Regions from separate parts of the Arthrobacter sp. StoSoilB5 genome, predicted to be linked through region 3. Evidence: predicted binding sites of a transcription regulator. Region 3 holds the regulator's gene; each other region holds the start of a gene.
The links. Region 3 encodes HrcA, which represses chaperone genes, less so after heat shock. Its sites were predicted from a motif close to TTNGCACTCGNNNNNNNCGAGTGCNAA; they were not measured.
Positions count from the first base shown of each region.

Region 1: groES (co-chaperone GroES) is a predicted target of HrcA. The motif match lies at 3,938-3,964, and genes of this name have one in related genera.
Region 2: groL (chaperonin GroEL) is a predicted target of HrcA. The motif match lies at 2,943-2,969, and genes of this name have one in related genera.

Region 1 is NZ_AP024646.1:3,886,639-3,893,062, forward strand. Features, by position in the region: gene LDN75_RS17555 (response regulator transcription factor) at 1-1,553, opposite strand, end outside; gene groL (chaperonin GroEL) at 1,803-3,416, opposite strand; gene groES (co-chaperone GroES) at 3,501-3,797, opposite strand; gene LDN75_RS17570 (hypothetical protein) at 3,989-4,417, opposite strand; gene LDN75_RS17575 (class I SAM-dependent methyltransferase) at 4,485-5,711, shown strand; gene LDN75_RS17580 (shikimate 5-dehydrogenase) at 5,718-6,424, opposite strand, start outside.
Region 2 is NZ_AP024646.1:983,569-989,992, reverse strand. Features, by position in the region: gene LDN75_RS04675 (ribonuclease HI family protein) at 1-907, opposite strand, end outside; gene groL (chaperonin GroEL) at 1,099-2,724, opposite strand; gene LDN75_RS04665 (cold-shock protein) at 3,037-3,240, opposite strand; gene LDN75_RS04660 (LytR C-terminal domain-containing protein) at 3,431-4,051, opposite strand; gene LDN75_RS04655 (DUF3263 domain-containing protein) at 4,100-4,411, opposite strand; gene LDN75_RS04650 (uracil-DNA glycosylase) at 4,544-5,311, shown strand; gene LDN75_RS04645 (siderophore-interacting protein) at 5,364-6,203, shown strand; gene LDN75_RS04640 (threonine/serine exporter family protein) at 6,216-6,424, opposite strand, start outside.
Region 3 is NZ_AP024646.1:3,208,659-3,215,082, forward strand. Features, by position in the region: gene ybeY (rRNA maturation RNase YbeY) at 1-66, opposite strand, end outside; gene LDN75_RS14445 (PhoH family protein) at 63-1,148, opposite strand; gene LDN75_RS14450 (GerMN domain-containing protein) at 1,571-2,443, shown strand; gene LDN75_RS14455 (16S rRNA (uracil(1498)-N(3))-methyltransferase) at 2,490-3,263, opposite strand; gene dnaJ (molecular chaperone DnaJ) at 3,266-4,393, opposite strand; gene hrcA (heat-inducible transcriptional repressor HrcA) at 4,444-5,451, opposite strand; gene LDN75_RS14470 (DUF3097 domain-containing protein) at 5,614-6,424, shown strand, end outside.

The DNA of each region.
Region 1 (6,424 bases), 680 kb from region 3:
TCGCTGAGGTACAGTTCCCGCGCAATCGACTTGTTGGCTTTTCCGTCAGCTACGAGCCGCAGGACTTCAAGCTCACGGGCAGTGAGCATGGAACCATCGCCGCCACCGCCCCCGCCGCCACTCACCGTGCCGGCTCCCGCACTGAGCCCGAGCACCTCGGTCATGGCCGGCACTGCTTCGAGTTCAGCGAACTCGGCTGTGGCGGCTTCGAATTCCATGTCTGCAGAGTCGGGATCGCCCAACCCGACGCAGGCACGACCAGCCAACACCCGGCACCGGGCGGCCTCGTACGGAGCCTCAAGGCTGTACCAAAGCCGCCAGGCCTTCCGGGCGGACATCAGTGCGGCCTCGGCACTCCCCTCGGCCAAGAGAACGCTGGCTTCGGCCTGCGCTGATAGCGCCCGTTCCAAGGGGCGGCTGGCTTCGTGGAGCGGCGCTGCGAGTTCATCCGCCGCCGCCCTGGCTGCGACGAGGTCCCCCGCGGCAAGCTCCACCTGGACCACGGCCGGAAGCAGCCTGCACCGGTTGGCCGGATCCGCTCCGGACATTGCACGGTGCAACATGGCCTGCGCTTGGGACGTTTTGTTCTGGGCCATGCGTAGAAGCGCAAGGCCGGGCAATGGCTCGTAACCGGTCTCCCCTGCCTTGGCGTAGGCTGCGTCGGCCTCGTCCAGCCTGCCCCTGAGGCGGAGGACTTCAGCCTGTTGGTACCAAGCTCCCCAGGCCGCTTCCGGATCGCCCCGACGGGAACGGTCCTGGGCGATGCGGGCCGCGGCCAAGGCATCGTTCCAGGCGCCATGCAGGATGAACAGCTCTGCGCGGTGCGATTGGCATTGCCCACTGAACATCACCATGTCCGGCCGGTCCCCGCACCACCGTTCCAAGGCTGCCGTCCATTCCTGGGCGCGGTGGACATCCAAGGCCAGCCTGCAGCTTCCAATCACCGCACAGTAGATGATCCCGGAAGGTATGGGCGAGACCTCGCCGGCGGTGACGGACAACATCACTTCATCGAGGAGCTGCAATCCCTCGTCCGGTGAGCCGAGGGTAATCGTAGCCGTGCCCAAGCCCAGCTGGCCCAACGCCATGAGATCCCGGTCGTGGAAACGCTGGCCCACTTCAAAGGCCCGGCCAAACAGCTCGTGGCTGGCCGCGGGGTTTCCTCCGTACAGTGAACCAAGGGCGGATGGGATGAGGAGGTAGCCCTCCGCTTCTGTGGGCTCTTCCATTTCGGCAATCAGATGCTGGGCGCGTGACATCCAACCGGAACTTCGCGCGGGTTCCCCGATGTCCATGAGGAACAGCACCAGCCACGCCGCACAGCGCGCCGCACCGGCCATGTCGCCCAGTGTCAGGAATTCCTCGTGGGCCCGCGTCAGGTATTTCACTCCGTCATCGTCATGGCCCAGCAGCATTGCCACGGATGCCACCAGTTCCATGTCCCGGGCAGGCAAGCCACCTTCGGAATCGGCCCGGGCAAGGCAGTCCAGCGCATCGCTCCAGCGATGCTCGGAGAACGCCGAGCGTCCCAGATCCAAGGCTGTGACCGACATAGTGAACACTCATTCCGCGACCGGGAGCTACCCGGTTGGCGCACCCAAGCCGCCGTATTAGCGTCAGGGTACCGCCGCCGTCGTAAGTCCCACAATAGGTCCCCGCGTCCGAGAGGAACCGTGCGGGTTCCTGACCTTCCTTGGTTCGCAGACCCCTGTTTTCACCCTCTTTGGGTTGCGTGGGGCGTGTTCAGGGCAGAAAAAAGCCCTGGCCACGCGAAGGTGACCAGGGCTTTTTCGAACAGGCGATTAGTGCTTGTGGCCTGCGTGTGCGTCTTCTTCCTCGGCCGGCTTCTCGGCAACCAGGGTCTCGGTGGTGAGAACCAGGGCAGCGATGGAAGCGGCGTTGCGGAGTGCGGAGCGGGTGACCTTGACGGGGTCGATCACGCCAGCAGCGATCAGGTCCTCGTACTCGCCGGACTTGGCGTTGAAGCCGTGGTTGGCCTCGAGTTCGGAGACCTTGGAAACGACGACGAAGCCGTCGAAGCCAGCGTTCTGGGCGATCCAGCGCAGCGGCTGGATCAAGGCACGGCGGACGATGCCAACAGCAGCTGCCGCGTCACCTTCCAGGGCCTTGACGGCGGGCGACTCGTCCAGTGCCTTGAGGGCGTGGATGAGGGCGGAACCGCCACCGGAAACGATGCCCTCTTCAAGGGCCGCACGCGTGGAGGAAACGGCGTCCTCGATGCGGTGCTTCTTTTCCTTCAGCTCAACCTCGGTGGCTGCGCCAACCTTGATGACACCGATGCCGCCAGCCAGCTTGGCAAGGCGTTCCTGCAGCTTCTCGCGGTCCCAGTCGGAGTCCGTGCGGGTGAGCTCGGCGCGCAGCTGGGCCACGCGGTCGGCAACGTCCTGCTCGGTTCCGGCGCCATCGACGATGGTGGTGTTGTCCTTGGTGACCGTGATGCGGCGTGCCGTACCCAGTACCTCGAGGCCAACAGTGTCCAGCGAAAGTCCAAGGTCCGGGGAAACAACCTGGGCGCCCGTGAGCGTAGCGATGTCCTGGAGCATGGCCTTGCGGCGGTCGCCGAAGCCCGGAGCCTTGACGGCAACAACGTTGAGCGTGCCGCGGATACGGTTGACGATCAGCGTGGAGAGGGCTTCGCCTTCGATGTCTTCGGCGATGATGAACAGTGGCTTGGACGCCTGCAGCGCCTTCTCCAGCAACGGCAGGAATTCCTGCAGCGAGGAGATCTTGCCCTGGTTGATCAGGATCAGGGCGTCTTCGAGGACGGCTTCCTGGCGTTCTGCGTCGGTGACGAAGTACGGGGAGAGGTAGCCCTTGTCGAACTGCATGCCTTCAGTGAGGACGAGTTCGGTCTGGGTGGTGGAGGATTCTTCGATGGTGATAACGCCATCTTTGCCCACCTTGCCGAACGCCTCGGCGAGCAGCTCGCCAATTTCGTCGCTCTGGGCGGAGATAGCAGCAACGTTGGCAACCTGGGTGCCCTGCACTTCGCTTGCGTTCTCCAGGAGGCGGGCTGCGATGGCTTCAATGGAAACCTCGATGCCACGCTTAATCTCGCCAGGAGCGGCACCTGCGGCAACGTTGCGCAGGCCTTCCTTGACCAGTGCCTGAGCCAGGACCGTAGCGGTGGTGGTGCCGTCGCCGGCGACGTCGTTGGTCTTGGTGGCTACTTCCTTGGCCAGCTGCGCGCCAAGGTTCTCGTAGGGGTCGTCAAGCTCAACTTCGCGGGCGATCGTCACGCCATCGTTGGTGATCGTGGGAGCGCCCCACTTCTTGTCCAGCACGACGTTGCGGCCGCGCGGGCCAAGCGTCACCTTGACAGTGTTGGCGAGCTTGTCGATACCGGCCTCAAGAGACCGGCGGGCAGCATCGTTAAAAGCAAGCTGCTTTGCCATGGTTGTGTCCTTTCAAGACAGAAAACCCGCACCGCAGAAGGTCGGAATGATTCCAACGCGGCTGCGGTGCGGGGCTCCAGGAAGTTACTTTACGACGATCGCAAGGACGTCGCGGGCGGACAGAACGAGGTACTCGTTGCCGCCGGTCTTGACTTCGGTTCCACCGTACTTGGAGTAGATAACGACGTCGCCAACAGCTACGTCAACCGGCACGCGGTTGCCGTTGTCATCGAAGCGGCCGGGGCCGATTGCAACAACTTCGCCTTCCTGCGGCTTCTCCTGTGCGGAGTCCGGAATTACCAGGCCGGAAGCCGTGGTCTGCTCTGCTTCGAGCGGGCGAACAACAATACGATCCTCAAGAGGCTTAATCGAGACCGACACTCGGACTCTCCTTTTCATGAGCTGATTCATGGACTAAGAACTAGGGTGCCGTGGCGTGCAACCGTCGTCGCGGTGCCGGTGGACGCCTGGCGTGATTAGCACCCTCCGAGGGAGAGTGCTAACAAGACTCTATGTAAGCGTTAGCACTCGGTCAAGGTGAGTGCCAGAATTTCGTCGTTGGTGAACTCCCGTTACCGCCCGGTGAGGTCATCGAGATCGTAGTCTTCGCCGTCGTCGTCTTCATCCACAGCCGCAGATCCGCGATTCACATACAGGACGACGGCGGCCGCGAGGGCAACGACGCCGGAGATCACCAAGGCGATGATCCCGCCAATGCGGGCCCCGCTGTACAGCTCCCGTATATCGCGGGCTTCGTCAGTAGCGTCATTCACGCTCTTGCCCGTCACGGAGTAGGCCGCCGCGTTGAATGAATCCAAGGCGAAGATGACGATCAGTAGGGCAACGCAGATGACAACGATCACGGCGCCCACGATCAAGGCAGGACGGGCGTATGCCACGAGGGAACGGCCGGAGGAATGCTCTGCGGCTCCTGGGGCAGGGGAATGGTTCCCACCCGGGTTGTTCGTGTCGGAGGGCTGCGGAGCTGCGTTGTCTTCCATGAAAACAACCCTATCGGGCTGGTTCCGAACTCACGGCGTCAAGGCGCGCGCCATTAGGCTTGATCCCATGTCTCACGCACCGCAGGAACAGATCGCACCCTTGCTGACCACTGAAGGATGGGAACTCCTTGCCTCGCTGGGACCCTACCGCGAAGCGGATGCGTTCAGCATGAACGCCGATCTCCGAAAGGCAGGCCACTCCCCTGAGCTGGTGGCCGCGGTGTTGACGCAGTCCCGGCTTCGAACCCGCGCGGAGGCCAAGTTCGGTGAGTTTGCCCGGCAGATGCTGTTTACCCAGGCAGGACTTGAGCAGGCGACCCGCCTCAATGTCGCGGCCCGGCACGCCGAGCGTTTCGCCAAGGCCGGCATTTCCCACGTAGCAGACCTGGGCTGCGGCCTTGGAGCCGACTCCATGGCCTTGGCCTCGATGGACATTGCCGTGACCGCCGTGGAAATGGACGAAACCACTGCCGCATGCGCCACCATCAACCTCATGCCCTTCCCGCACGCCACAGTGGTGCATTCGGATGCCACGTCAGTGGACCTGGACGGGATCGACGGCGTGTGGCTGGATCCCGCACGACGCACGACCTCGACGTCCGGGACCAAGAGGATCTGGGATCCGGAAGCGTTCTCTCCCCCATTGTCATTCGTTGAAGGCCTGGCCGCAGCCGGCCGTGCCGTGGGAGTCAAGATGGGTCCCGGCATGCCACACGACTCGGTTCCAGCGAACTGTGAAGCGCAGTGGGTCTCCGTAGGTGGTGACGTCACGGAGGTCACGCTGTGGTTCAACGCGGTGGCCCGCCCCGGGATCCGGCGCGCGGCACTTGTCATCGGTTCCCAGGGCGCTGCTGAGCTCACCAGCGGCGAGGATTTCGACGGCGGTCCGGTGGCCGCCGTCGGGCCTGTTGAAGGGTTCCTCTACGAACCGGACGGTGCTGTCATCCGCGCAGGCTTGGTGGCCGACGTCGCAGAACGCCTGGGCGGGCACCTGGTGGATGAACATATCGCCTACATCTGCGCCCCGGAACTTCATGACTCGCCCTTTGCCCGCGCATACAAGGTGCTGGACGTGATGCCTTACAACGTCAAAGCCCTCAAAGCCTGGGTCAAAACGAATGGCATCACGGTACTGGATATCAAGAAGCGCGGCACGGCAGTCACTCCCGAAGAACTGCGGAAACAACTGCTTCCATCCAAGCGCGACACCAAGCCCGCAAAAACGGCCACCCTGGTCCTCACCAGGATCGGCGAGGAGAGAGTGGCCGTAGTCGTGGAACCCGTGACGTTCTAGGCCACGTCAGCGGCGGGAGAATTCCGAGGCTTCGCGGACCTGGTCAGCGCTTGGGCGCACGCCGGTGTACAGGACGAACTGCTCTTCGGCCTGGATGGCGATGACTTCGGCTCCCGTGATCACCGGCTTACCTGCCTCGCGGGCAGCTGTGATGAGCGGCGTCTCGGAGGGAAGTGCCACGACGTCGAACACTATCTTCGCGGCGGCAATAGTTGCGTCGTCGAAGGACTGGGCTTGCTCATCGGCACCCGCCATGCCCAAGGGGGTGACGTTGATGATGAGATCGGCCGTGGAGCCGTTGACGTCGTCCTGCCAGCCGAAACCGTAAAGGTCCGCGAGCGCACGCCCAGTAGTTTCGTTCCGGGCCACGATGGTCACGGTCGTAAAGCCGGCGTCCCTGAGGGCTGCGGCCACCGCTTTGGCCATTCCTCCGGCTCCACGCAGCAGCACTGTGTGGCTGCTGGGTACTTTGTGGTCCTTCAGGAGCCGCGCGATGGCGATGTAATCGGTGTTGTACGCGGTCAGGACGCCATCGTTGTTAACAATCGTGTTGACCGAATCGATGGCCTTTGCCGACGGATCCATCACGTCCACAAGCGGGATGACGGCTTCCTTATAGGGCATGGACACCGCGGCTCCCCGGATGGGGAGGCCGCGGATGCCAGCCACTGCAAGAGTGATGTCCGCCGGGGCGAATGCCTTGTAGACAAAGT
Region 2 (6,424 bases), 2.2 Mb from region 3:
GCCAAACGGAACTGCGGAGGGCCGAACCGGAGTGCGCGAAACTTCGGTAGTTGAGCAAGATAGTGTTCTCATTCAGGCGGTCGGCGCTAAGGACTTCCAGTTCAATAGGCTCGCCGGGATCCTCCTCAAGGGCGACCATCATGGCATCACGGGTCCAGAAGCGACCAGAACTGCCAATCTCGGCAAAGTCAGGATGAAGCAATACTCCGATCCTGCCGATGTCCGTGCGTACATCGGGGCGCAGGAGCTCGCGCTCCAAGGCAACCACGATTTCCTCCGCAGGCAGTTCCTGGGTGGAAGCGTCCTCGTCCAGTTCACTGAAAAGGTCCGGCTGGCCGAAGATGCCCGACTCTCCAAACAGCGTGGGTTCCGAGTGGGGTTGGAAGCTGCGCACGGCCCTGGCCGCTGTGGCAGGAACAGGCTGGGCCAAGACTGGACCTGCCCCCGCAAAGCCCGGTCCGCTTGGGGCTGCCGTACCCTGCTGGAAGGCGGTGGCCACCGCGCGTGCGCGCTCGTCTGCTGCCTCATTGAGGTCGTGGCCGGCATGGCCCTTAACCCATTCAAACGTGTATTTGCGCCCCACGATTGCTTGGTCGATGTCCTTGAGCAGGTCCACGTTCAGGACGGGCTTGCCGTCAGCCTTGCGCCACCCCTTCCGCTTCCACCCTGGCATCCACTTAGTGATGCAGTTGATGACGTATTGGCTGTCGCACAGGATCAGCAGTTCTTCGTCGGGCACGTGGGCCGTGGAGCGGAACAGGTCCAGGACGGCCATCAGCTCGCCCATGTTGTTGGTGCCGTGTGGCCAGCCCCCTGCGCGCCAACAGGAGTCATCAACGTACCAGGCCCATCCGGCCGGCCCAGGATTGCCGAGGGCAGAGCCATCGGCGGCAGCAATAATCGTCATGCATTCAATCCTGCCAGACCACACAGACACTGAAAGCCTGATAACACCCAACTGGGGGACAGCACCTGTCGCTACGGGCCCTCATAAGAGCCCGATCTGTCCCCTACTTGGTTCTTAACGCCGACGGCGGCCCCCACCCGAAGGTGTGGACCGCCGTCGTTTGCTGTGTAGCGTGGCTTAGCGCAGGAGGCTTAGAAGCCGCCCATGCCGCCCATGTCGTCGCCACCGGCAGCCGGAGCGTTCTTCTCAGGCTTGTCGGCAACTACGGCCTCGGTGGTCAGGAAGAGACCAGCGATGGAAGCAGCGTTCTGGAGGGCCGAGCGGGTGACCTTTACGGGGTCGTTGACGCCGGCAGCCAGCAGGTCTTCGTAAACACCCGTGGCAGCGTTCAGGCCGTGGCCGGAAGGCAGGCCGCGAACCTTGTCGACAACAACGCCCGGCTCGAGGCCAGCGTTGAAAGCGATCTGCTTGAGCGGAGCGTCGATGGCAACCTTGACGATGTTGGCACCTGTTGCCTCGTCACCCTGCAGGGTGAGGTTGGCGAAGGCCTTGGCACCGGCCTGGATGAGGGCAACGCCACCACCAGCAACGATGCCTTCTTCAACGGCAGCCTTTGCGTTGCGGACAGCGTCCTCAATGCGGTGCTTGCGTTCCTTGAGCTCAACTTCGGTTGCGGCACCGGCCTTGATGACTGCAACGCCGCCGGCCAGCTTGGCCAGGCGTTCCTGCAGCTTCTCGCGGTCGTAGTCGGAATCGGAGTTCTCGATCTCGGCACGGATCTGGGCAACACGGCCAGCGATCTGGTCGGCGTCGCCGGCACCTTCAACGATGGTGGTCTCGTCCTTGGTAACAACAACCTTGCGGGCGGTACCGAGGAGCTCCAGGCCAGCGTTCTCCAGCTTGAGGCCAACCTCTTCCGAGATGACCTGGCCACCGGTGAGGATGGCGATGTCGGCGAGCTGTGCCTTGCGGCGGTCACCGAAGCCCGGAGCCTTGACGGCCACAGACTTGAAGGTGCCACGGATCTTGTTGACGATCAGGGTGGCCAGGGCCTCGCCCTCGATGTCTTCGGCGATGATCAGCAGCGGCTTGTTGGACTGCATGACCTTCTCCAGAACCGTGACGAGTTCCTTCACGTTGGAGATCTTGGAGTTGACGATCAGGATGTACGGGTCCTCAAGGACCGTTTCCTGGCGCTCAGCGTCGGTGACGAAGTAAGCGGAGATGTAACCCTTGTCGAAGCGCATGCCTTCGGTGAGTTCGAGCTCCAGGCCAAAGGTGTTGGATTCCTCGACCGTGATAACGCCTTCCTTGCCCACCTTGTCCAGGGCTTCGGCGATCAGGCTGCCGATTTCCGGGTCACCGGCGGAGATGGAAGCCGTGGCTGCGATCTCTTCCTTGGTCTCGATCTCCTTGGCGGAGGCGAGCAGCTCGGTGATGACGGCCTCAACGGCCTTCTCGATGCCGCGCTTCAGGGACAGGGGGTCGGCGCCGGCGGCAACGTTGCGCAGGCCTTCCTTGACCAGTGCCTGGGCGAGAACCGTAGCGGTGGTGGTACCGTCGCCAGCGACGTCATCCGTCTTCTTGGCAACTTCCTTGACCAGTTCTGCACCGATCTTCTCGTAAGGATCGTCCAGCTCGATCTCCTTGGCGATGGAAACGCCATCGTTGGTGATCGTGGGGGCGCCCCACTTCTTTTCGAGGACGACGTTGCGTCCACGCGGGCCGAGGGTGACCTTGACGGCGTCGGCGAGGATGTTCAGGCCCCGCTCGAGGCCGCGGCGTGCCTCTTCATCAAATGCAATGATCTTGGCCATAACGGCGGTAGTCCTTTCGGGACAGTCGTTAAGAAGGAACCTGTCAGATAGGGTGCCCGCGACGGACGGTCCTTTGCTTGCGGCCTCTGTATGCCCCGCGCTCCGGACCTCACCCCACCAAGGTGTTTCTTGATCCTCCTCCGTTCCGAGAGCCGTCCGCCGCCGGCTTAAGCCGGGCCGGAGTTAGCAGTCGAAGCGTAGGAGTGCTAAATCAATAATTAGCACTCGACCGGGGAGAGTGCAAGCAGAGGCGCCACTTTGAGCTATAAACAAAGGGGTTTCAGCCGTTAGCTGACGTGACCGGCGTAGGAACTATGCGACGCGGACGCTTTCAGCCTGCGGACCCTTCTGGCCTTCGCCCAATTCAAACTCCACCCGCTGGCCTTCTTCCAGGGCTCGGAAGCCTTCCATTTGAATGGCAGACCAGTGCACGAAGACGTCGTCCCCGGAGTCATCCACAGTGATGAAGCCGTACCCTTTTTCGGCGTTGAACCATTTGACGGTTCCCAAAGCCATGATGCCCACACTTTCGCAGTAGCCAAGACCGGTTGCCGGGATCTCCGGACCGGAATCAATCCACTGTAACCACAGTCACTATCCAAGCGCTGCTGTGCAGGGTCCCACCATGACTTTTGTTATTGAGGCTTAACCGAGTTGCGGCTTTCGGGCCTGAAACCCACTGAAAAACAGCCGGAAGTCAGCGGAATTACTGGTAGCCAGGTCCCACAACAACTACCAGCGGCTGCTGTATTTCAGTCGATTCAACAACCGCGGTGATACCGAGGAGCTTCCCCAGCGCCTCTGCGTTGGCCTTCTGCCCTGGAACGTTGTAGAAGACCACGGAGGACTGCTGCGGGAGGCCGCCCCAGTTCCCCACGGTTCCCAACGCCCAGCCATCGCCTTGTACGAGGCCCGCGACGCGGCTGGCGAGTCCAGCCGTAGCCGTGCCGTTGTAAACGGCCACAGCCACCGTCTTGTCCACCGGCGCAGAGGAAGGGGTTCCGGAAGGTTCGGCTGAAGGCGTCGTCCCCGGGCTCGGCTCACCGGAAGCGATGGGAGCGTTGCTTGATTCGGTCGGTGCAGCAGAAGGGGAGGTTTCGCTCTGCTGGGGCGCCGGCGTCGAAACGCTTGTGGACGCGCCAGGGGCCACCAAGCCAAGCCGCGGAAGTATCAGGAAAGCCACGAGTCCCAGCACCAGGGCCACGGCTCCAACGGTCAGGACCGGCCATAAATTGGGACGGACTGTCTCCTGGGCGTCGCGATGCACGCCCTGCCGGGAGCTGTTCTGTGGGACCCGGTCGAATTCATCCTTGGCAAATTTGGTCATGGTGAAGCGTTGTCCTTGCTGGTTGCTGCTGACGATCAGCCTGGCGATTTACGCGTCGGACCCCAAGCGCCGCGCTGTCCGCGCACGTTGGCGCGACGTACGTAGTCTACGCAATCTCTTCACAAGCATGGGATCGTGGGCCAACGCATCCTCGGTATCGATAAGTGCGTTCAGGATCTGGTAATAGTGTGTGGCGGAGAGATCGAACATCTCCCGGATGGCCTGTTCCTTGGCGCCTGCATACTTCCACCATTGCCGCTCCAAAGCCAACATTTGTTGGTCACGGTCGCTCAAAGGTGAGTCGCTGCGGGTCCCGGCCGCCAGGTCTTCAAGGGCCAAACCGGTAGCCTGCGGCGCCATTGGTTCCGGCGCGGGTTCTGCCACGGCACACTCCTTGACGCTGGTTGGGGGAAAATGTCCTACCCCCATGTTACGGGCGAATAACAACGCTGTCATTCGCACCGCCGATGCCATGGAGGAGACAATAACTAGGTGACTGGCGAAGATGCACTGTTTGACCTGGAACCTGCCGGCGTGGCCGATCCGGGCTTCGACGAGCTTGTTGACCTGCCCTTGGAAGAGTTGATGGCCGAGGATTGGGCGGACGCGTTACGGCCCGTGGAAGGACAACTCCGTGAAGCCCTGGCATTTGTTGCAGCTCAGTCTGACCAAGGCATCCAAGTCCTTCCTGCAGCTACGGACCTCCTCCGGGCTTTCCGACGACCACTGGCTGACGTCAAAGTACTGATCCTCGGCCAGGATCCCTACCCAACGCCGGGACACGCCGTCGGGCTTTCCTTTGCCGTTTCACGGCACACGCGGCCCATCCCCCGGAGCCTGGCGAATATCTATCGTGAACTCCAGGACGACCTCGGGCTCCCCCCACGTATCCATGGCGACCTCACAGCATGGACGGATCAAGGCGTCCTGCTGCTGAACCGCGTCCTGAGCGTCGCGGCAGGAAGCGCCGGATCACACAGGGGCAAAGGCTGGGAGGCAATCACGACGGCGGCCGTCAGGGCGGTAGCCCATCGCACCGACGGTGCAGGACGCCGGAGCCCCCTGGTAGCGATTCTGTGGGGGAAGGACGCCGAAGCGGTCACGCCGCTGCTGGATGGCACACCGGCAATCACTTCGGTGCACCCTAGTCCCCTTTCGGCATCCCGTGGTTTCTTTGGTTCCAAGCCGTTCAGCCGAACCAACCAACTGTTGTCGGCACAGGGCGCAGAGCCCGTCAATTGGGAACTACCCATCTTGTAACCTTCGACTCATACCGAGGTGGCACCCGACGAATTAGCTTAGGCTTGCCTACATGGCTGCCCTACCCGTTACTTCGTCCGCTACCCGGAACACGCGCCCGCAGGTCAACCTGACTGTCCTGCGCAAAGAATGGCTCTCACCCCACATGGTGCGGATCGTCGCCGGTGGCCCAGGGTTCAGCGACTACGCGAACAACGACTATGTGGACCGGTACGTCAAAATCGTGTTCCCCCAGCAGGGTGTTGACTACCAACTTCCCCTGGACCTGTGGGCCATCCGCGAAACCATGCCTCGCGGGCAATGGCCCCACACACGGACGTACACCATCCGCTGGGTGAACCTTGAAACGCAGGAGCTGGCGATCGACTTCGTCGTCCATGGCGACGAAGGCCTGGCCGGGCCCTGGGCAGCTGCGGCGGAACCCGGCGACCCGCTGATTTTTACCGGCCCCGGCGGTGCCTACAACCCCGCGCCCGACGCCGATTGGCACCTGTTCGCCGGCGACGACGCCGCGATTCCAGCCATCGCAGCCTGCGTAGAGTCGCTCGCCACGGATGCCCGTGGACATGCGTTCCTCGAGGTGGACAGCGCGGAGGACATCCTGCCTATTTCTGCTCCTGCCGGCGTGGAACTCCATTGGCTGCAGCGCAACGGAGTACCAGCCGGATCAAGCGAGCTGCTGCTTGAGGCACTTCGCGAACTGCAGTGGCTCCCCGGCCGCGTAGACGTCTTTGCGCATGGCGAACGGGGCTACATGAAGGGCCTGCGGGAGATCTTCTTCGGCCAGCGGGGCCTGGAGCGTTCGCAGGTTTCACTGTCCGGGTACTGGGCACAGGGCCGGGTTGAGGAAGTTTTCCAGGCCGAGAAGAAGCTCCCCGTAGGGCAGATCTAGCGGCGGGCAGATCTAGCGGCGCCTCACCCGGCGTCGCTCGTTACTGGACAGTCCCTTGGTCAGTGGCCTCGCGAGGTTGTCGCCGAGCACGATTCCTGCTGCCACTCCCAGGACAATCGCGCCTGCGTTGAGCATGCCCCCGGCACCCTGGAGAATGTCCGCTTCCTCGATGGTCAATACATACATTGAACGGAATATGGTCAGGCCCGGTAGCAGGATGA
Region 3 (6,424 bases):
CGACAATGTGACCAGCTGGGCTTCGTCCACCTCCACACCGGATTCGTTATTGATTTCAATGCTCATTTTCGTTCTCCACGTTTGTGATGTGTGCCTGCGGCCCCATCTGTACGATGAGCCTCATCCCACTTGCTATAGGCCGAAACAATGTCCCCGACCAGACGGTGCCGAACGACGTCAGCGGCCTCAAGGATGGAGAAATTGACGTCATCGATCCCAGTGAGGATTTCCCGTACTATCCGGAGTCCGGAGGTGGAGCCAAAAGGCAGGTCGATCTGCGTAACGTCGCCGGTAACAACCATCTTGGAACCGAATCCGAGGCGGGTCAGGAACATCTTCATCTGTTCAGGAGTGGTGTTCTGGGCCTCGTCCAGGATGATGAACGCGTCATTGAGCGTCCGTCCACGCATGTACGCCAAGGGTGCGACTTCAATGGTGCCCGCAGCCATCAGCCGTGGAATGGACTCCGGGTCCATCATGTCGTGCAAAGCGTCGTAAAGCGGCCGCAGGTAGGGATCGATCTTGTCGCTCAGCGTTCCCGGCAGGAAGCCCAGCCGCTCCCCCGCCTCAACAGCCGGGCGGGTCAGGATGATCCGGCTGACTTCCTTCAGCTGGAGCGCTTGAACGGCCTTGGCCATGGCGAGGTAGGTCTTGCCGGTACCTGCCGGGCCAATGCCGAAGATCACGGTGTTCGCATCTATGGCATCCACATAGTTCTTCTGGTTCAGCGTCTTGGGCCGGATGGTCTTGCCCCGGCTGGAGAGAATGTTGTGGGTAAGGACATCCACAGGATTCTGGACGGACTGCGTCCTCAACAAGGAAACGAGCTGCTGCAGGACGTCAGGAGTCACCACTGTGCCCCTGGCCACGAGTCCCCGGACCTCCTCGAGGAGGCGCATGATGCGCGGTATGACCGTGGAGGGACCGGACATGGACAATTCATTGCCGCGAACGTGGAAGTTGACGTCGGGAAACTGCTCCTCGATGTAGCGCAAGGCTTCGTCATGGCTGCCCAATGAGTGAACCATCTGATCGGAGTTGTCGAACGTGACGATTTCCGTGCGCGTGCCCGGTAAGGTGTGCGGGAACTCGGTGGTGGCTGGGTTCCCGTTTCCGGTCCGCAACCGCCCATTCAGGGATTCACTCATAGTGGTGGCCGTGCGGCCTCTTCTCCTCCGGTCGGAATACAGTTAGTCCATCGTTTCGACAACGGGACTGGCTTAACCGCCAGGCCATATGCCGGAATGCCTTCAATCCTACGCCAGCCCGGCACGCCCAGGGCGTACGCGCGTGCTTCGTCCACTTGCACACTCCGCCGGCGGACGACATTTTGTCTCAACTCGGCATCAAGCGGGTATCAATCCTGTTTCAGTTACTGCCAGTGCCCGCAAACCCGGCCAGCCGCCGTCGACGATATGCCAAGCTGGCAGGGCGGGTAGAAAGAATACGCGCATTCGAAAAGGGCTGGCGACACCGCCGGCCGCAAGGCAAGGAACACCCCATCACGCAGTCAGCAAGCCACCAGCCCGGCGGGCGAAAGCGGAACAAATCCGTCGTCGCAGCGCCTGCGATGCTTGCTGTCCTGCTGCTGACCGGGTGCATCGCCAACGGCGGATCCACCCAGGCCACCTCCAGCCCGCCGCCGGTCAGCCTCCAGGAGGCGCCCGCCAGCAACGCTCCCCTGGAGACCACCCAAGCATCAACAAAGATCCCGGTGTACTGGATTGGTCGGAGCAAGGACGATGTCTACCTGTACCGCGAATTCAGGGACATCCGGGGCGATGGAAACCCAGTAACCACGGCGCTGCGGATCATGATGGCCGAAAAGCCGTTGGACCACGACTTTTTTACGCCCTGGCAGGATCCAGGCAGCCTGGCAACATCCATTTCGGGCAAGAACGTCATCACTGTTGATATTTCGCGCGACGCCTTCAACTCCAACCTTGACGCAGGCATGGCGCAAAGGGCGGTACAGCAGCTGGTCTACACAGCTACCGCGGCAGCCTCGTCATCGGGCCTGATCAACTCCGGCCAGCAAATCCAGGTGGTCATCCTGGTGGACGGCCATACGGACTTCATGGCCTTCGGCCAGGTGCGGCTTGGTCAGCCCATGGCCAGGGACGCCTCCTTGGTAGCGCCGCTGTGGATTATCGATCCGCAAGAGGACACCTCACTCCCCGCGGGTCCCGTCAAATTCAATGGCCGCAGTACTGACAGCTCCAAGCCCGTCAGCTGGCAGATCCTCCAGGACAATGGCAGCGGCGAAAAAACCAGCCTGCTCACCGGCCAGACGAAGGCCACAGGAGAGCCGGGACAATTCGGCGTGTTCTCCTTCAGCGCGACCCTGAAGCCCGGGAAGTACGAATTGCGGGTGGCCCAGGTTCAGGACTCCGGGCAAGCAAACGCATCAACCACGGACACCCGGCTTTTCAGCGTCGGCTAAGATCAGCGGCGGGCGTCGGCCAGGGGCGCCTGTAGGCCGAAACAGCCTACCAGCGGCCCAGGACGTCAGAGGCGAGTACGACGGCGGCAGGTCCCGCCGTCGAGGACCTCAGGACATGATGTCCCAACAAAGCCGTGACCGCTCCAGCGTCACTGAGGCGCGTCACCTCGCGCGGCGAGATGCCACCCTCGGGGCCGACAATCAGGAGGACCTCACGGGGTGAATCCAGCCCGGTGCCCTTCGTCTCCACCAGCGCTTCAAGCACTGCCCGTAGGGGTCTCTTTGCGTCCTCGTGAAGGATTACGGCCAAGTCTGCCGAAGCAACAGCCTTTGCCAACGCCCCGGAATCCAGGATGGGACGCACCTCGGGTATCCATGCCCTGCGGGCCTGCTTGGCCGCGGCAGTGACCACTGACTGCCACTTCGCGTGGGCCTTGGCAGCGCGATCGCCCTTCCAACGGACAATGGATCGTTCAGCCTGCCAAGGGATCACGGCATCAATGCCCAGCTCTGTGGCTGTTTCAATAGCCAGCTCGTCACGGTCACCCTTGGCCAATGCTTGAACAAGTACCAGACGCACGTCAGGCTGCTCTTCGAAAACTACCTCGGATGCCTTGACGGACAAGCTTCCGGGACCAACCTCTGCCACTGTGCCCGTGAGGCGGGCCCCTGCGCCATCGGCAATGTCCACGGCTTCACCCACCGTGAGCCTCTTCACCGTTACGGCATGCCTGGCTTCTGCACCGTCAATGGCGAACAAAGCGCCCGGCTCAACGCCATCCAGGCTCCCGGCGGGCGCGAAGAAAACGGGGTTGCTCACCGCTACAGGTTACCGAGCTTGTCCCGCAGCTTGGCGAACATGCCGCCGCTGGCCACGAGCTTGCCTTCGCTGAACTGCTCTCCGCGCAACTTGGCAAGCTGCTGCAACAGCTCTTCCTGTGCCGGATCCAGCTTGACCGGTGTCTCAACGTGCAGGTGCACCTTGAGATCGCCGCGGCCGTAGCCCCTGAGGTGGGTAACGCCCAAACCGCGAAGAGTGATGACCTCGCCGGACTGGGTGCCGGCCTTGACATCGATCTCCTGGGGCCCGTCAAAGGTTTCCAGGGTCAGTTCCGTGCCCAAGGCGGCTGCGGTCATCGGAACGCTCAGAGTTGCGTGCAGATCGTCGCCTTCACGGATATACGTGGAGTCATTGTTGACGCGGATCTCTACGTAAAGATCGCCCGCAGGTCCGCCAGCCGGTCCCGCCTCGCCCTGCCCGGAGAGCTGGATGCGGGTACCCGTGGCAACACCGGCAGGGACCTTGATGGTGAGGGAACGGCGGCTGCGGATGCGCCCCTGCCCGTTGCACTCGTTGCAGGGATCCTTGATGACCGTACCGAAGCCCTCGCAGGAACCACACGGCGCCGTGGTCATGACCTGGCCCAGGATGGAACGAACAGCCCGCTGGACCTGGCCGCTGCCGCCACAAATGTCACAACGCTCCGGGTGCGTGCCAGGCCGGCAGCAGCTGCCATCACACGTGGGGCAGACAACGGCCGTATCAACTTCGAGCTTCTTGTTGACACCGAACACGGCGTCTTTGAGGTCGATGCGGACGCTGATGAGTGCATCCTGGCCCCTGCGTACGCGGGAGGCCGGACCCGCGTGTCCGCCGCCACCGCCGAAGAAGGTATCGAAGATGTCCTGGAACGCAAAGCCTTGGCCAGAGTAACCGCCACCAAAGCCGTTGTCAGTGCCGTTCTCGTTACCGGTGGCATCGTAGACGCGGCGCTTTTGGGGGTCGGACAGCACTTCGTAGGCATGCGTCACGGCTTTGAACTGCTCCGCGACATCCTCACCAGGGTTGACGTCCGGGTGAAGCTTGCGCGCCAACTTGCGGTACGCCTTTTTGATCTCTTCCCCGGTGGCTTCCGGCGAGACTCCCAAAACGTCATAGTGGCTGCTCAAAGTCGGTATCTCTTCCTTGTTGTACTGCGATTCTTACCTCGGGGCTGGCGTCAGCCGCCGAGAATGCGGGAAAGGTAACGGGCCACGGCGCGCACGGCAGCCATGGTGGTGGGATAGTCCATCCGGGTTGGTCCGAGGATTCCCACCTTGGCGCCGGAGCCATACCCCGTTGCCACGACTGATGCCTCAGCCAGGCCGTCATAGGGATTCTCGCGCCCGATGCTCACTGACACCCCGCGAGGATCATCCCCCATGTCGGACAACAACCGGAGCATGACAACTTGTTCCTCAAGGGCCTCCAGCACTGGCCCAATACTCAACGGAAAGTCCACGTTGGAGCGCGCAAGGTTGGCTGTTCCGGCAAGGACGATGCGCTCTTCACGGCTGGTGTCACTCAGTGCCTGCAGACCATGGGCAAGATGCTGCGCGAGTCCCCGAAGGTCCGGCGGACACAGCGCCACCACGGAAGGCAACACCTGCGGCAGCAAAGCCAGTTGGGTTCCCGCGATACTGCCAAGGAACCTGGAACGCAGAGACATCAGGGCCTCGTTGCTGACATCGGAGCCGGCCTCGATGACCTTCTGGCCAACGCTTCCCGTATCTGCGATGAGCACAACGAGCACCTGCTTTGGTGCCAGGAGCACAAACTCAACGTGGCGGACCAAGGCCCGGTTGGAGTGTGGGTACTGAACGACGGCGACCTGGTTGGTCAGTTGCGACAGCAGCCTGACTGTGCGCTCAAGGATGTCATCGAGGTCGTCCGGCCCCTCCAGGAGCGAATGGATGGCTCGACGCTCCGCGGCGGACAACGGCTTGACCTGCGAGATTCGGTCCACGAACAGCCGATAGCCCTTGTCCGTGGGAATCCGGCCCGCGCTGGTGTGCGGCGCCGCGATGAGGCCCTCTTCTTCAAGTACGGCCATATCATTGCGGATGGTGGCGCTGGAAACGCCGAGATGGTGCCGCTCCACAAGTGCCTTGGATCCAACAGGCTCGCGGGAATGCACATAATCCTCAACGATTGCGCGCAGCACCTCAAGCTTGCGTGGCTCACTCATTGCAACACCTCCTGACGACTGTCCGGGCCTACATCGGACCAATACTTAGCACTCAACATGCCTAAGTGCTAACAAGTCTAGTATGAGCCAGGGCGTTGCTAGCATTGAAACCGCCCGCGGGAGTTATTCCCAGCACAACCAGCACAAAGGGGTATGAAGTCCTTGGCTTTCGACACGTGGGGCCCGCAGGATCTGTCCGCTCCTGCCAAACGCAAACTCCCCGAGGTAGCCGTCCAGCGCGGAATGGTCCTGGAAGATGTCCGGTCCGGCTGGGTGGGCGAGGTTACCCGGGTGGAGAAATCCGGGGGCATGCACATCGTCTCTCTGGAGGACAGGCGCGGCAAGACAAAGTCCTTCCAGCTTGGGTTTGGCTTCCTGCTTGAAGGCCAGGCCATTCGGCTCATGCCGCCTGCCGCAAAGACTCCGGCTACGCCTGTGCAAGCAGGACGGACTGCGTCTGGTTCCGTGAAGGTCACGGGCCAGCGTGCCCAGGTGGCCAAGGCGAGCCGCATCTGGGTAGAAGGCAAGCACGACGCCGAACTGGTGGAGAAAGTTTGGGGCGACGATCTCCGCATTGAGGGCATCGTGGTCGAGCCACTCCACGGCGTGGACGACCTCAAGTCGGCGATCGCCGCGTTCTCCCCCGGGCCGGGCCGCAGGCTCGGGATCCTGGTAGACCACCTCGTGGCGGGCTCAAAGGAATCGCGCATCGCCGAAGAAGCCATGACGGTGCCCGGAGCCGCCGGAAACGTCCTTATTGTCGGTCACCCCTATGTGGATGTCTGGCAAGCCATCCGGCCAAAAGTGCTGGGTATGGAGCGTTGGCCGGAAGTTCCACGAGGGACTGACTGGAAGACCGGGATTCTGGCCGCCTTCGGTTGGCCGCACGAAACGGCTGAAGACATTGGCCTCGGCTGGCAACGCCTGCTCGGCGCGGTACGCAGCTATGCGGACCTGGAAGCCTCGCTCCTGG